3 regions of the Blautia sp. DFI.6.71 genome follow, and region 2 is predicted to be linked to each of the others. Evidence: riboswitches for the same ligand, from Rfam matches in the RefSeq annotation. Region 2 holds a riboswitch; each other region holds the start of a gene.
The links. A riboswitch is a leader RNA that binds a small molecule or an ion and turns the genes downstream of it on or off. The one in region 2 is predicted to bind cyclic di-GMP.
Positions count from the first base shown of each region.

Region 1: linked by a shared signal. The riboswitch ahead of LJE12_RS06370 (sensor domain-containing diguanylate cyclase) and the one ahead of LJE12_RS05815 (substrate-binding periplasmic protein) in region 2 are both predicted to bind cyclic di-GMP.
Region 3: linked by a shared signal. The riboswitch ahead of LJE12_RS18040 (transporter substrate-binding domain-containing protein) and the one ahead of LJE12_RS05815 (substrate-binding periplasmic protein) in region 2 are both predicted to bind cyclic di-GMP.

Region 1 covers NZ_JAJDMJ010000010.1:10,332-15,710, forward strand. The annotation lists gene mgtE (magnesium transporter) at 437-1,831, shown strand; cyclic di-GMP riboswitch class I at 2,317-2,392, shown strand; gene LJE12_RS06370 (sensor domain-containing diguanylate cyclase) at 2,485-4,215, shown strand; gene LJE12_RS06375 (LysR family transcriptional regulator) at 4,251-5,159, shown strand.
Region 2 covers NZ_JAJDMJ010000008.1:80,704-86,082, reverse strand. The annotation lists gene LJE12_RS05825 (ABC transporter substrate-binding protein) at 1-384, opposite strand, end outside; gene LJE12_RS05820 (ATP-binding response regulator) at 384-2,567, opposite strand; gene LJE12_RS05815 (substrate-binding periplasmic protein) at 2,551-3,366, opposite strand; cyclic di-GMP riboswitch class I at 3,545-3,638, opposite strand; gene LJE12_RS05810 (MATE family efflux transporter) at 3,801-5,144, opposite strand; gene LJE12_RS05805 (Lrp/AsnC family transcriptional regulator) at 5,363-5,379, shown strand, end outside.
Region 3 covers NZ_JAJDMJ010000071.1:3,361-8,739, forward strand. The annotation lists gene LJE12_RS18030 (ABC transporter ATP-binding protein) at 1-728, shown strand, start outside; gene LJE12_RS18035 (ABC transporter permease) at 728-1,630, shown strand; cyclic di-GMP riboswitch class I at 1,869-1,944, shown strand; gene LJE12_RS18040 (transporter substrate-binding domain-containing protein) at 2,120-4,795, shown strand; gene LJE12_RS18050 (TnpV protein) at 4,827-5,198, shown strand.

The sequences.
Region 1 (5,379 bases), on a different contig from region 2:
GGCAGGTGGAACAGAATGGATAATTGCGATTCTCATGGGCGAAGTAGTAGCACAGGATCTGAATTAAAAAGAGTATATGAGTATAGCAGCCGTTTTTGTTCTGCTGTAGTCATATATTTTCCATGTATGCATATAGAATAGAAGCTTTTTACTGTCTGTGATCTGACAGTTTCTGTATGTGGAAGATTGGATGTCTTTTTCATTTCTTATCCTGTATTTATGAAATTCCCCCGAATCATGCAATTACATATTGAGCAGTAATGATCCGGCGAAGATGCCGGACAGTTACGGACAGCGGATGAATAGCAGGTTATGGTTTGATACCCTGCGGTTTATTCTGCTGGAAAAAGCATGAAAGAAATGGCAGTAAAATGTAATAAATAACAGACTGCTTTCTTTTGGTGTGCTTTTATGCAAAAAAACGGAGGATGAAAGAATGGAGAAAAGAGTACAGGATTATTCCAAAGAAATTCTGAAGATCATCCGCAGCAACACCTCTCCTGCCGTTATGGGAGGAAGGCTGCAGGATTATCATGAGAATGATCTGGCAGATGTAATGCCGAAACTGACTGTACAGGAGCGGTGCAAGCTGTACCGTATCCTGGATACAGATATGCTCTCTGATATTTTTGAATATACAGATGAGGAGAATGCAGCAGAGTATCTGAATGAAATGGATGTGAAAAAAGCAGCAGCCATTTTATCCAAAATGGAGACAGATGCTCTTGCAGATGTATTAAATAAAGTTGAAAAAACAAAGAAAAAAATACTGATCGATCTGCTTGAACCTGAGGTTCGACGTGATGTGGAGATGATCGCATCCTTTGATGAGGATGAGATCGGAAGCCGCATGACAACAAATTATATTGTGATCACAGATAAACTGACAGTTAAGCAGGCAATGAGCAGTCTGATCGAACAGGCTGCAAAAAATGACAATATCTCCACTATTTTTGTAGTGACAGAGCAGCAGAAATTTTATGGGGCCATTAATCTGAAAGAACTGATCATTGCCAGACGGGATGATCTGCTTGAGAATCTGGTGGTGACTTCCTATCCATATGTATATGCGGAAGAGAATATTGATGACTGTATCGAAGAACTGAAAGATTATTCTGAGGATTCTATTCCGGTTCTTGACAACGATAATCAGCTTCTGGGTGTCATCACATCTGCCAGTATCATTGACCTGGTTGATGATGAGATGGGTGATGACTATGCGAAGCTGGCCGGTCTGACAGCAGAAGAGGATTTAAAGGAGCCACTGAAAGAAAGTATGAAGAAACGTCTGCCCTGGCTGATCATTCTTCTGGGACTTGGCATGGTAGTTTCCTCAGTGGTAGGAATTTTTGAGAAGGTGGTGACTGTACTTCCGATCATTATGTGCTTCCAGTCTTTGATCCTTGATATGGCAGGTAATGTGGGTACCCAGTCTCTGGCTGTGACGATTCGTGTGCTGATGGATGAATCTCTGACAGGTAAGCAGAAACTGGAACTTGTGTGGAAGGAAATGAGAATTGGTCTGTGTAATGGCGGACTTCTTGGAATTCTGTCTTTTGCGCTGATTGGATTGTATATTTATCTGTTTAAAGGAAAAACACTTTTGTTTTCCTATGCAGTATCCGGATGTATCGGTGTGGCACTGTTGCTGGCTATGTTGATCTCCAGTGCAGTAGGCACCTGTATTCCATTGTTTTTTAAGAAGATCAATATTGACCCGGCAGTAGCATCAGGTCCGCTGATCACAACAGTGAATGACCTTGTTGCAGTAATTACCTATTATGGCCTGAGCTGGCTGTTCTTATTAAAAATGCTGAATCTTGCAGGCTGAATTTCAGATAATAAAAACAGGTCCTGTATCTTTGATTATAAGATATTGGATCTGTTTTTGTATGGAGTTATTATAGTTGGTCGTTATCCCGTAAAATACGGACCTGTCTTAATATTTCAGAGGATTAATTATGACAAATGTAATGTATGTCGTTTGCAATCTGGAATAAATTTTGTGAAATAAGGAAAATAGCAGTTGACATTATTCAGGGGATATGCAAATAATATATTGCAATTAGTGTTTAACTGACCTGACAATTGAAAGAGGCAAGTTGTTATTTGGATTTACAAAGCATATAAATGTTACTGAGAACGGAATAAACAGTAACAAATAAACATCGGTGCAGGAAATATTAATGGTAAACAGTAATAAGAGATTGAAAATATAATATATATAATGTATCTGTGAATCAACCAGTGTGCCGACAAGTTGATTCTTCGAGAAATCAACTTGTTGGCACACCAGGTAACTGTATAATTCCACAGATACAGTATCGGCAAAACAGTCGAAAGGCTGCGGCGCAAAGCTAAAGGGCCTGTAAAATGGCAGCCAGTTGCATTTATACAGAGAGTAATGTCTTGTTGTATTGTAGCGGGCATTATTCTCTTTTATTTTAAAGAAAGGTTGAGAATATCATGTCAGAGCATAGGTGTATGCTTAACAAAATGAATAAGATTGAAATATATGTCGCAAATGAAGATACGGATATTAATCCTTCAGTTCAGGAAGCTATTAAATATGTACTGAAACAGAATGATCCTGTGGGAACAATCGCCGGTTATTATGATGAGAAGCTGACAATCTGGAGTGTAAGTAACTATTTTCTGCAACTTTTGGGGTGGGATGACCTTGATGAATTTATGAAAGCATCAGACGGATCTATGCTCAGTGTGGTCTGTAATGAGCAAAAGCATATATTTTCACCGGCAGGACTTCATGATTTACAGGGTTCTCACACCTTGTATCTGACAGACAGTAAAGGTTTATCAATACCGGTAAGGATTGTGAAGGCAGATGCCAGGGATAATAAAGGACGGCCAATCTGGGTATTATCTGTCAGATCTGATCACTTTGCCCGGAATCAGGAAGCAAGGGAAGCTGTTTTTCACCGGGCTTTTACAGATATGAATCTGTGTGAATATTATGTGGATCTTCAGGAAAATACATTTGAATCTATGAAAGTAAGGGGCTCGCTTCAGGAAATTTCCAACAAAAGCCGGACATGGGATGAACTGATACAGATGTTTCTTAATAATTATGTCTGTCCTGAGAGTAAAGAGGCGGTTGCGCAGATTTACAACCGGGAATATATTATGAAGGAACTCAGAAAAATTACCGGGGAACTCAGTCAGGAATACAAAGCAGTGCTTGACGGAGAGCTGCGTATTATCCGGAATGTAGTGATGGAGGGAGATACAGATGAGAACGGAGAGGTCAGACACGCCATGATTTTTCTTCGTGATGTGACGGATTCGAAAAATGCGGAAAAAGAACGCAGAGCGATGTTAAAGCAGAACATCGCCATGGACCAGCTTATTCAGGGAGTAACCAGGATTGTAGAGCGTTTTGCAGTTTGTGATCTGGACAGCGGGATATACGAATATTATGAGATGAACAATGAGTCTTATTATAATCCTACAGGTGATTACAGGGAACTTCTTCAGCGTATGTCCGGAGAGTATGTGGTACTTACGGAAAAGATAAATATACAGATGGATGATCTGCTTTCACCGGAACATCTGAGAAAGGTTATTATATCTGAGGATGATCTGTATACCTTTGAATATTGTACTCTTGACAGATCTTCTTATAAAGTAATGTCAGTGATACCTGTGGAATGGAAAGGTAGTATACTGTCCAAAGTAATGTTGATCGCTCAGGATATCGGGCAGAAGCATGAACTTGAGAAGCTGGCAAATACGGATGCACTGACAGGACTTTATAATGAACGTTATCTTTCTGAAAGATTAAAAAGAAATGGAAAGTTACGCAAAAAATTTGCCATGTTCTATCTGGATCTGGACAGGTTTAAGCCTGTTAATGACACTTATGGACATGACATGGGAGACAGATTGCTGAAGGCGGTTTCCCGGAGATTGTGCAAATGTATCAGGAAGACAGACTATGCTTTCCGTATCGGTGGAGATGAATTTTCCCTGATCATTGAGGAGGGCAATATTAATGATGAATTCTGTGAGATGATGGTCAGAAGAATAAAAAGTGTCATTGACCGGCCTTTTAACATAGAGGGTCGTCTGCTGAGCGTGGATACAAGCTGTGGCTATGCCATTTATCCGGAACACAGCCAGAAGATCGATGAAATCCGCATTATGGCAGATCACAGAATGTATGAAGATAAAACTCAAAATAGAAAAAAGGGTTAATGGCGGATAAAAACAGAAAGAGGGATAAAATCTTTATGGATTTAAAACAATTACAGTATTTCGTAGTATGTGCGCAGACTGGTTCATTCAGTGATGCTGCGAAAAATCTGTATTCTACACAGCCCAGTGTCAGCAAGGTGATCAAGGGACTGGAAGATACGCTGGGAATGCAGCTTTTTGAACGGCTGCCAAGAGGAATCAGACTGACAGTACAGGGGCATAAGATGTATGAATATGCGTCGAAAATTATAAATGAAGTAAATGTTCTGGAAAATATGGCTTCCAGCGGAATGACAAAATGGATAAGGATATCTCTAAATCCCAGCTCCTGGTTTGCCAATCAATTTGTAGACTTTTATAATGAAACCTATGAAAAAAAATATCATTTCCAGGTAACAACAGCAGGTGTACAAAGCGTAATGGAAAGAGTCCGGGATTATATGGATGATATTGGTTTTGTATATATCCTCAGTCAGCAGAAGGAAAATTTCCTGTATGAATTGTCAAAAAACAAAATGCATTTCGAACCTATCTATGAAACAGATGTAATGCTGTATCCGGGAAGGCTGACAGAGCTTTACAATTCCGGCAAAGAGAGGGCAGAACTGGAAGACCTGGAGGGAATCCGTTTTATACAGAATTATCAGGATGAATTTTTTGACATCGGTGCTGTAAAAGAAGATGCATTCCAATGGAAGGATATTGACATTTCCGTGCTGACCAACAGTGATTATATTATGGAAAAAATGCTGAAGAACAGCAAGGTGGCAAATATAAGCGGAAGTTACCTGTCAGAAAACAAAGAAGGCACTACACCGGGAATCCCTCTGGATCTTGGAGACAGTAAAGTGATTTTTGGTTTTATACTCCACAAAGGAGAAGAAATGGATGAGAGTGTGGCAGAGCTTGTGGAGTTTTTAAAGAGCAGACTGCCGAAGCATTAATAAAAATTGCAGTTGACTTTTTAACTTATTTTGCATATACTAATAGTAGCTAAGAAATGAAGTGAAATTTCCATGAAGCGAAACGAAAGCCCTCAGAGTTGCCGCTCTGAGGGCTTTCTTGCTCGTTACGGGGAGCTGTTCCGTTTAGACTGTTGCTGTCTAATGTCCGCTGTCCAGCCATCTGCATATGTAGTAGCTAACTACGCCTGCTATGACAGAG
Region 2 (5,379 bases):
TTTGAAATTGTTAAGGTAGGTATCATAGACAGCACCTGCAGCATTGGTTGTGGAAAGATCCATCAGACTGTCCTTCAGGGGGCTTGCATCATGGAGGGAAAACCTGCAGCAGGTTATAATATCCGGCAATCCGCCGTTTTCATTCAGAAAACGATAGAAATCCAGATCATTATTGCCTACTACAAATTCAACGTTGATATCCGGAAGCTGTTCCTGGATGTATGGCGCATATTTTTCATACAGCTTTGTGCTCCATAAATACACTGTGATGGTTTCTGCATCTTCTTTTTCCGCACTTTTCCCGCCGCAGCCAGACAGAAGTGATACGGCTGTCACCATCGCCAAAAGCACAGAAACTAACTTGTTCCATTTTTTCTTTTTCATTATAACTTCTCCCTCTGATTGCGTTTTACTAACTCATTGATCACTTTTACTAATAATTTCCCATCAACAGGCTTGGCAATATGTTCATCCATTCCTGCTTCCTTTGCTCTCATTTTGTCCTCAGTGAACGCGTTTGCTGTCATGGCAATGATCGGTATCACTTTTGCATCCTCTCTGTCCAGAGAGCGGATCATCTTTGCTGCTTCATATCCATTCATGACAGGCATCATAATATCCATAAGAATAGCATCAAATTCTCCAGGTCTGCTTTTTCTGAATATGTCAACAGCCTTCTGTCCATTCCATGCTTTTGTCACCACAGCGCCTTCATTCTGAAGCACAAATTCTGCAATCTCCATATTCAGCTCATTATCCTCTGTCAGAAGAACATGGAGCCCCTGGATAGAAGTTTCTGTTTTTTCTTCCGTTTCATTCCTGTCCTTCATATCTGCATCAATCTGGAATGGAATCCGGATCACAAATGTAGTCCCTGTGCCTTCTTTACTTTCAAAGGAAATGGTTCCGCCCATTTTCTCCACCAGTTTTTTTGTAATTGGCATTCCCAGTCCTGTTCCGGCGAATTTTGTGCGGCTTCCTGCATGTTCCTGTGCAAATGGTTCAAAAATGCGTTTCTGGAATGCCTCTGTCATTCCAATTCCGGTGTCTCTGCAGACAAATTCCAATGTGGGCATTGCTGTCTGTTTCGATGGGATTTCCCGACAGCTGATATAGACATATCCGTTTTCTTTGTTATATTTCACCGCATTGGACAAAATATTCATCAGAATCCGTTTCACATGCACCGGACTTCCAATAAGATTCCAGTGTGTAACTTCTTTCTCTTCCCAAATGATCCGGATGTTCTGCTCCGCAGCCATATGTTCGATCACACCCAGTATTTCCTCAAAAATACTGTTCAGATTAAATGGGATGTCTTCCAGAACCACTTCATCTGACTCCAGCTTGCTCATGTCCAGAACCTCGTTTATCAGTTCCAGCAGCAGATGGGATGTCTTTTTGATCTTTGCCCTGCATTCCGTCTGTTTCTCCATATTGTCTGCATAATGGTCTGCCACATTGATCATGCCGCAGATTCCATTGATCGGTGTCCGGATATCATGGCTCATTCTCTGCAGAAACTCAGTTTTTGCCTCATTGGCTGCTTCTGCTTTTTTTGCTGTTCTCAGAAGTTCTGCTTTATATTTTTCATCTTTTTCCTGTTCCTGTTTCCGGTGTGCCAGATCCGCTCTGTAACCCCAGAAGCAGAATATACCGAATATGAGTAAATAAAGAAAAACGACAGCTGTTACACTTAACGGCAGGTTACGGAATACTTCCGTATCCGGAAGATAGGCATAAATATAATAATCCCTCTGCTTCAGCATGATTCCGTAACCTCCGGTTCCTTCATTTTTTAAATGAAAAATATGCTGACTGTCTGTATGCTCTTTCATTGCCTGGACAACCTGGTTGCCGGCAGTATCCTGTCCCAGCAGGCTTTCATCGTTGCTGGCAACAATGGTTCCCTTGTCTGCAACAATAATCGTTCCATCCTTCTGAGTGCTATAGCCATTTAAAAGGTTCTGTACTGTCAGGGTATAATTTCTGACAAATTCCGAAGACGTATAATAATAAATTGCAACCATACCTGGTGCATCTTTTCTGGCACAGGCTGCAATGTCGATACGTGATCCGTCTTCTCGGTCAATCCGTTCCGAATAAGATCTTTCTTCATATCCGGTAAAATCCATGATAATATCTTTTTGCAGATAATCTGTGATCTCATTGGTCAGAGCCTCATCCATGCTGTATTTGCAGACTGTCTTTCCCTCTGCATCCAGCACAAGGATACCATCCACCCAGAGGGTCTGCAGATTTTCTTTCAGAAACTCCTGGCTTAGCCGGCCGCCGTTTTCTGTTTCCATATCGATATTCGTACTCATCTGTCTGGCACTTTCAATGGCGCGGAGGAGACTTTTAGATTCCGAAGCTTCATTATAATGGGTGTAGGTGGAACACTGCACTTTGACATAGTTTACAGTTTCCACCATCCTGTTCTCTGCTTCCTTTTTCTCTGCCCGAAAAAAGTAATACAGGGAAGCTGCAGTCACACAGATTCCAAGCAGAATGCCGAATATCCAGAATCGCTTTACTTTTATTCTTCTCCTAATATCCAAGATCATCCACCTCCAGATACTTCTGGGGATCATCCAGATATTTTTTAATGATTTTCAGGGATGTGCCATCCTGACGCATTTCTTCCAGCGTCTGATCCATCTGCTCACAGATTCCTCTGTCATCCTCTTTTGCAAAAGCAACACCTATCCCGACCACCATCAGCGGATCTTCCAGGATACGGAAGCTTGCATCATAATCCTTCATGTACTGGACAATGGATTCCTCATGTGCAGCAACTGCATCTACATATCCTTTTCCCAGAAAGGTATAGATCAGTTCCCTGTGCCCAAGACTGATCAGATTTCCCAGTTTGGGAATTCTCTCATCTGTCCGGTTCAGAAAGATACTTTCCGGTTTGGTTGTGGACTGGACGGCAAGGTTCTTTCCCTCCAGATCACTTAGTTTATAGATATCACTGCTCTCATTTACAGCAACTACCTGGCGGCTTGCTATGTAGGGTCCTGCCCAGCGGTAATCGTCAAGGCGTCCTTCCATGGAAAAACAGCCCATAATACAGTCGATCTCTCCGCTTTCTACCAGTTCTTTTTTCTTCTCCCAGTTGATCTGGACAACATCCACCTGATACCCCATCCTTCTGAAAGCTTCTGTAGCCAATTCCACATCAATTCCTGTGGGGATTCCATCTTCATTCAGATAATTGTATGGCGGATAACTGTCACTGCCCAGGGTGATAACGGGCTTTTCTCTTTCTTTTTTAGTAACATCTGCATTTTTGCACCCTGCCAGGGCAGTTGCTAAAATTCCCACAAGCAGAATGCCTGCAATCACTCTTTTTCCTTTCATCTTTTCTCCATTCCTGCTGTTCTTCTCTATTTTCCCTCAAATTTAACCGAATCAGGTAAGTCCCCTGCGGAGGTTGCGAATATCCGCTTGAAGACAAAAAAAAGTTCCTTGTAAAAAATTTTACAGGAACTTTTTCCATAATGCCCATTTAACATTTACCTTTTTTATTACTGAGGCATGATGCAACCGGCTGGCATGGCCAGATTTCAATCTGACTTTAGCTCCTTCTGGCTTTGCGCCCCGGCTTTTCAACCGGTTTGCCAATAAATGCCATAAAAAATTATTTTTATTATAGCACTCATACTATATCATGTCTATAAGAAAATATGTTACTGTTCACAGCAACACGCTTCGCGGGATATTGCCAGTGAACAGTAACGAAAATATACCTCTTAACATACAAATCCAGCTTCCCATCAAAACTTAAGAGAAATTTACCGGAATGAAACTCCTTCATCAACCGGCCATGATTTTCTAAGTGCCCCATAGGAGATCAGAAAATTCGCAAGCCATCCGGCCGGTACAGCAAGCCAGACAAATGCAATTCCATAACGCGGTGCAAAAATCAAGGCAACTGACAGCCGAATGGCAAGGTTTACCATATTGGCAATGAGAAACGGCCGCATAATTCCAAGTCCACGAAGAACTCCATCTGTTGCCATCTTAATACCCATAAAAATAAAGAAATATCCCAGCCATTTCATATAATCCCCGGACACCTGATATGCCAGAGCGGTTCCATCTTTTCCAAGGAATAAGGAAGAAATTGGGGTGTGCAGTGTTTCAATGACTATGAAAGCAAGGACTGCGAAACACAGATCTAACACCAGTGCAGCGTGATATCCTTTTTTAATACGTTCAATTTTCTTTGCTCCAAGATTCTGGGAAACATAGGGCGAAACCGCATTTCCAATGGATACAAATATCAGTGAAAAAACATTCTCTACTCTCATGGTTGCCGCATAACCTGCCAGCGCCTGTGTACCGAAGGGATTTACAACCGCCTGTACGATCATCATACCAATTGACACTGTGGATTGCTGAAGAACCGATGGTACTGCAATACGAAGCATGGAATGTAACTCCTGCCTGTCAAACCAGTTAAAGCGGCTTTTATATCGACGCATCCGGTTAAAGAAAATCAAAAGCGAAAACACTGCGGAAATCCCCTGCGCAATGAGAGTTGCAAGGGCGGCACCGAACACACCCAGCCCTAAACCTGCCACCATCCAAAGATCCATAACAATATTCAAAACAGAAGAAAATATCAAAAGGCCCAGCGGAATCTTCGATTCACCGATGGAATTGAACATCGTTGAAAGGATATTGTACATAAACAGAAAGGGAAATCCCACAAAATAAACACGCAGATACAGTACCGCTTCATCCAGTATGTCAGCAGGTGTTTGTAATAAACTCATCATAAAATGAGAAAAAACAAAGCCAAAAACCCCCAGAAGTATACTCAGAATCAGAAAACTGATCAACGATGTTGACACAATTGTTTTCATTTTGCTATAATTCTGAGCTCCAAAATAGCGGCTCACAAGTACACCTGCTCCTACACCGGCTCCCAAAGCCACACAGATGAAAACATTGGTCAAAGCGGCACAGGCTCCAACTGCCGCAAGTGCAGAGGATCCCACAAACTGACCTACGATAATGGAATCAGCCATATTATATACTTGTTGAAAGAAGCTGCCCAGAATCATAGGCATTGCAAAAACAGTCAGTGCTTTAAGAGGGGCATCTGTGATTAAATATTCATCTTTTGACATTCTCATTTTCCTCCATCAATTCCTGCTTTTTATCCGAAATCACGATTGTATTTTCAAAATGTAAGTTTAAGATTTCGTTACGCAACAATTATATGTAGTTACAGCAAATAAGTCAAGCTGCTGTTTACTTTTAGTAATATAAATGATATGATATTTGATATTGAAAAAAGCTGCTATCAGATGGATATTATTTTATATTATTTTACAGGAGGGAACTTATGTACCTGGACGGTTT
Region 3 (5,379 bases), on a different contig from region 2:
TTCAGGTAAACGGAATAGAAACTGACAAAGCCGGCGCACAGACAAAAAGAATGCTTGGTGTTGTGTTTCAGGATAGCGTACTTGATAAACCGCTTACGGTGAAAGAAAACCTAAAGAGCAGAGCTGCTCTATACGGCATTACAGGAAATGCCTTTGATAAGAGATTACAGGAGCTGGTCGAGATTCTGGATTTTGACGAGTTTTTAAACAGACCTGTAGGTAAGCTGTCGGGAGGTCAGAGAAGAAGAATTGATATTGCCCGTGCATTATTGCACAGACCGGAGATTTTGATTCTTGACGAGCCTACTACAGGGCTTGATCCGCAGACAAGGCAGTTAATCTGGAATGTTATCGAGAAGCTTCAGAAAACAGAAAATATGACAGTATTTTTGACTACACATTATATGGAAGAGGCTACCAATGCTGGTTATGTTGTGATTCTTGACAAAGGAAGTGTTGCAGCAGAAGGTACACCGTTTGAACTTAAAAATGATTATGTACAGGATATAGTGTCTGTTTATGGTGTTTCTGAGGATGAAATAAAGATATTGAACAGAGAATATAAAAAAATACGTGACGGATATCAGATAAAAGTAAAAAATACGAAAGAAGCTACTGAGCTTATTGTAGAGCATCAGGATCTATTTACGGATTATGAAGTAGTAAAAGGCGGTATGGATGATGTATTTCTTGCAGTCACAGGAAAGAAGCTTGGAGGTGAACGCTGATGAGAACAGTATTGGCATTAATGGACAGGAACAGGAAACTGTTTTTTAAAGATAAAGGTATGTTGTTTACATCAATGATCACACCAGTTATTCTGATTGTTCTGTATGCTACATTTCTTGCAAAGGTTTTCAAAGATTCTTTTACAGCAGCAATTCCGGATATGATTACAATTTCGGATAAGCTTATTAATGGAACCGTGGCAGCACAACTGACAGCATCACTTATGGCAGTGAGCTGTATCACTGTAACATTTTGTGTGAATCTGACTATGGTGCAGGACAAGGCAAATGGAACAAGGAAGGATTTTAATGTTGCACCGGTCAGCAAGGAAAAAATTTATTTGGGATATTTTCTGTCAACAGTAGCTAATTCATTGATGGTCAATGGACTTGCGTTTGTATTATGCCTGGGATATTTACTTAAAATGGGATGGTATATGAATACAGCAGACATATTATGGGTTTTATTTGATATGATATTGCTCGTCCTATTTGGAAGTACGCTTTCAAGTATCATTAGCTTTCCGTTGACAACACAGGGACAGCTTTCGGCTGTAGGTACAATTGTCAGCGCAGGATATGGTTTTATATGTGGTGCTTATATGCCGATTTCAAATTTTGGACCAGGTCTTCAGAAGGCACTGTCTTATCTTCCGAGTACATATGCCACTTCATTGATTAAGAATCATATGCTTCACGGAGTTTTCAGAGAGATGGAGAGAAAAAATTATCCGGATGAAATGGTTGAAGCGATAAGAGACACGCTTGATTGCAATCCGGTATTTCATGGAAATGTGGTGAGTATAAATCAGATGATTGGCATTATGATGGGAAGTATAGCTGTATTTGGAATTATTTACTATGTGGTTACATTGTTGTTAGCGGGTGAAGGCAGACGATAGGAAATATTGTTTTTAGCGGGTGAAAGTTCTAGGGATATGGAACGATCTGAGTACAAATGAGCAGGAAACAGTAATGTCAATGCTGCGTGGTCTTCGGAAGTAGAAGAACAGTTCGAGTATATGTATCGGCTGTTCTTTTTTTATTTTTTGGCGTTAAAACGGTAATGTTTTTCTTGTGTACAGTAGAGTGCTATAGTATAATAAAACGAGTTTTTTTGCATAAGTATTAAAGCTATAATATGGAAATCGGCAAACCAGATGAAAGTCTGGGACGCAAAGCTACAGGGCCTGTAAAATGGCAGCCAGTTGCATGAAATGAGGTGCACTGTCTGTTTGGCAGTGCTTTTTTATGATAGAGCACTTGAATAAGTAATACAGAAGCTGTTTGGAAAAATATTGTGAAAAATAGCGGGGAGGTTATTGATAATTAATGAATGTAAAATTAAAATCTGGAAGCAAGCAACTGTAGCCTAGAGGATGGGAGAAAAGATGAAGAAGTGCAAATTAGTACAAAATATAATGAATTTCAAATTTTGTTGCATTATATTTTGCACAATTATATGTTTTATTGTTTTATCCGTTCCTGCATCTGCCAAAGAAAACTCTGACAATGTTATCCGGGTAGGATCTTTTGAGGAAACTTATAATGTAGTCAATGAAAAGGGAGAAAGAAGCGGCTATGGTTATGAGTATCTTCAAGATATTGCAGGTTATGCAGGATGGACATATAAATACATAACAAGTGATTGGAAAAACTGCTTTACACAGTTGGAAAATGGAGAGATTGATATTCTTGGTGGCATTTCCTATACAGACGAACGTGCTGAAAATATGCTTTTTTCCGATATGTCTATGGGGGAAGAGAAATATTACATCTATACGGATGCATCCAATATGGATCTTACAGCAGGAAATTTGGATTCTTTTGAGGGAAAAAATATTGGTGTGTCTAAAGATAATATAGTGGAGGATGTGCTTAATGAATGGGAATCAAAATATGGTCTGCATACGAAGCATATCAATGTTTCTACAACCACAGAAATTATGGACAAACTGTCGAAACATGAAATTGACTGCTTCGTTTCGGTAGAAGAATCCCGTTGGGAAGAATCGGATATTTCACCGCTTACAAGTATTGGAGAGACAGAAATCTATTTCGCTATAAATCCAGAACGTCCGGATATCAAAGAAGCACTGGATAGTGCTATGCGCAGAATCAAGGATGACAACCCATTTTACACAGATGATCTCTACAGGCGTTATCTTTCTGCACAGAGCAGCTCGTTTCTTTCAAAAGAAGAAAGGGAGTGGGTTGGACGGCATGGTGCACTCAGGATTGGGTATCTGAATCAGGATGGAGGTATCAGCAGTGTAGATCCATCAACAGGTAAACTGACAGGTGTTATCACAGATTATGTGGATCTTGCAGAAAATTGTCTGCAAGGTCAGACTCTGGAATTTGAATTAAATGGATATGATACAAGAAGTGAACTGCTTCAGGCATTGCAGGATGGAAAAATAGACCTGATTTTTCATGCAAACCAGAATCCATACTTTGCAGAAACAAATGGATTTGCTTTGTCGGATACGCTATTGACTCTCAATATGGCAGCAATTACGGCAAAGGATTCTTTTGATGAAAATAAAGAGAATATAGTTGCCGTTGAAAAAGATAATTTTGCATTGAAAGCATATCTTTCATACAATTATCCGCAATGGGAGGTTGTGGAATATGAGACATCAGATGCAGCAGTAAAAGCAATGCAGAAAGGGGAGACGGATTGTATTGTAAGCAATTCAGGTACTGTTTCAGACTATTTGAAAAATAATAAGCTTCATAGTGTTTTCCTGACAAAAGAAGCTGATGTTTCATTTGCTGTTCAGCAGGGAGAACCGGTTCTTTTGTCCATTCTGAATAAAACACTGACATCTATGCCTATAACTCAATTTTCAGGTGCAGTAGTCTCGTATAATGCTTCCTCACGAAAAGTTACAGCGAAGGATTTTATTCAGGACAATTTACTGACAGTATCACTTATCGCTGGAATTTCTTTTTTCGTTGTTCTGTGTATAATTCTTGATTCTTTGAAAAAATCAAAACGTGCGGAAGAAAAATCCAAGAAGTCTGCTGAGCAGGCATTGAAGCTGAATCAGGAGCTTGAAGAAAAACAGCAGGAATTACAAAATGCACTTGTAGAAGCACAGAGTGCCAATAAGGCTAAGACTTCCTTTTTAAATAACATGTCTCATGACATCAGGACACCGATCAATGGCATTATGGGCATGCTTACAATTCTTGAAAAAAGCGGAAATGATGGTGAACGGGCAAAAGATTGTCTGAATAAAATAAATGAGTCTTCGAAACTGCTATTATCATTGGTAAATGATGTTTTGGATATGGCAAAGTTAGAATCGGATACCGTGGTTTTTAGTGATGAATCCATCAATCTGGATCAGGTATGTCAGGAAATCACGGAGTCACTATCTTTTCAGGCAGAAGAAAAAGGACTTCATGTTATAGGAGAACATGATGATTACAGTGGTATATATGTTTGGAGCAATGCAGTTCATCTGAAAAAAATATTGATGAATCTGTTTACAAACAGCATGAAGTACAATAAGGTGAATGGTTTTATTTACATGAGTATGAGAACGATTGAAAGATCAGAAGATCACATGACATGTGAATTTAAAATAAAAGATAATGGAATTGGAATGTCAGAAGAATTTATAAAAAATGAATTGTTTACTCCATTCGTACAGGCAGATAATTCCCCACGTTCTGATTATAATGGGACAGGTCTGGGAATGCCTATTGTGAAACAACTTGTAGAAAAGATGGGCGGAACCATAACAGTTGAGACGGTTGTTCTTTTGTCCCAACAAAAACCAGATGACACGATAGAGATCGACTTAGACCTGGACGAGCTGGATGCTACCAGTGCCGAGTTGAAAGCAACCTATCAGGAAATCAAAGATTATGTGCTGAAAGAATTTGGCTTGAAGGTTTCAAATTTATATATTTCTCAGGTAAAACGCAAATGTGGAATTGAAGTGGGAGAAAACTATAATCTTCCAAAATCAGAAAATGCAAGAGTTCCACAATGCCCGAAAGAGAAGGAAGAAGCTATCAAGGCTGCCCTGAAATATTTTGCGATGATCTAAGGACATCGCTGATTTCAAGGAGGAATAACACATGAAAAGCACATTTGAAAAAATGGGTGGAACCTACACACTTGGCGCAGACGGAATTTACTATCCGAATCTTGTCAGTACAGATGAAGAACCGCATTATGGGAAATATGGAATGATGCGGAAAACATATCTGAAAGAGCATCGTCCGGCAATGTATTCACTGTATATGCTGGAAGACAGACTGACAGAACATCTGAATACTGTGGACGATGAAGCACAGGAGAGAATGGATATTCTGGTGAGTCAGATGATGGAGAAGCAGGGCATTACGGAAGAATTGAAAGCTCGTGATCAGATGGAATGGGTCAGAGCGGTAAATAATATCCGGAATGCAGCAGAAGAGATTGTGTTGAAAGAATTAGTGTATATTTAAAGCGTGGAAAGCTCCTTCGGGAGCTTTTTACCGTTTCTACAAACAATTTTTTCATGTGCCGGGAGGCAATCTATTTACATGGAACAGATGCAGAGCGAGAAAATATTGGAAGGTTATGATTCTTGATCAGCTTTTTTTGCTCTTTTGAAGATAGTAAAAAAACAAGTGATATGGTAAAATA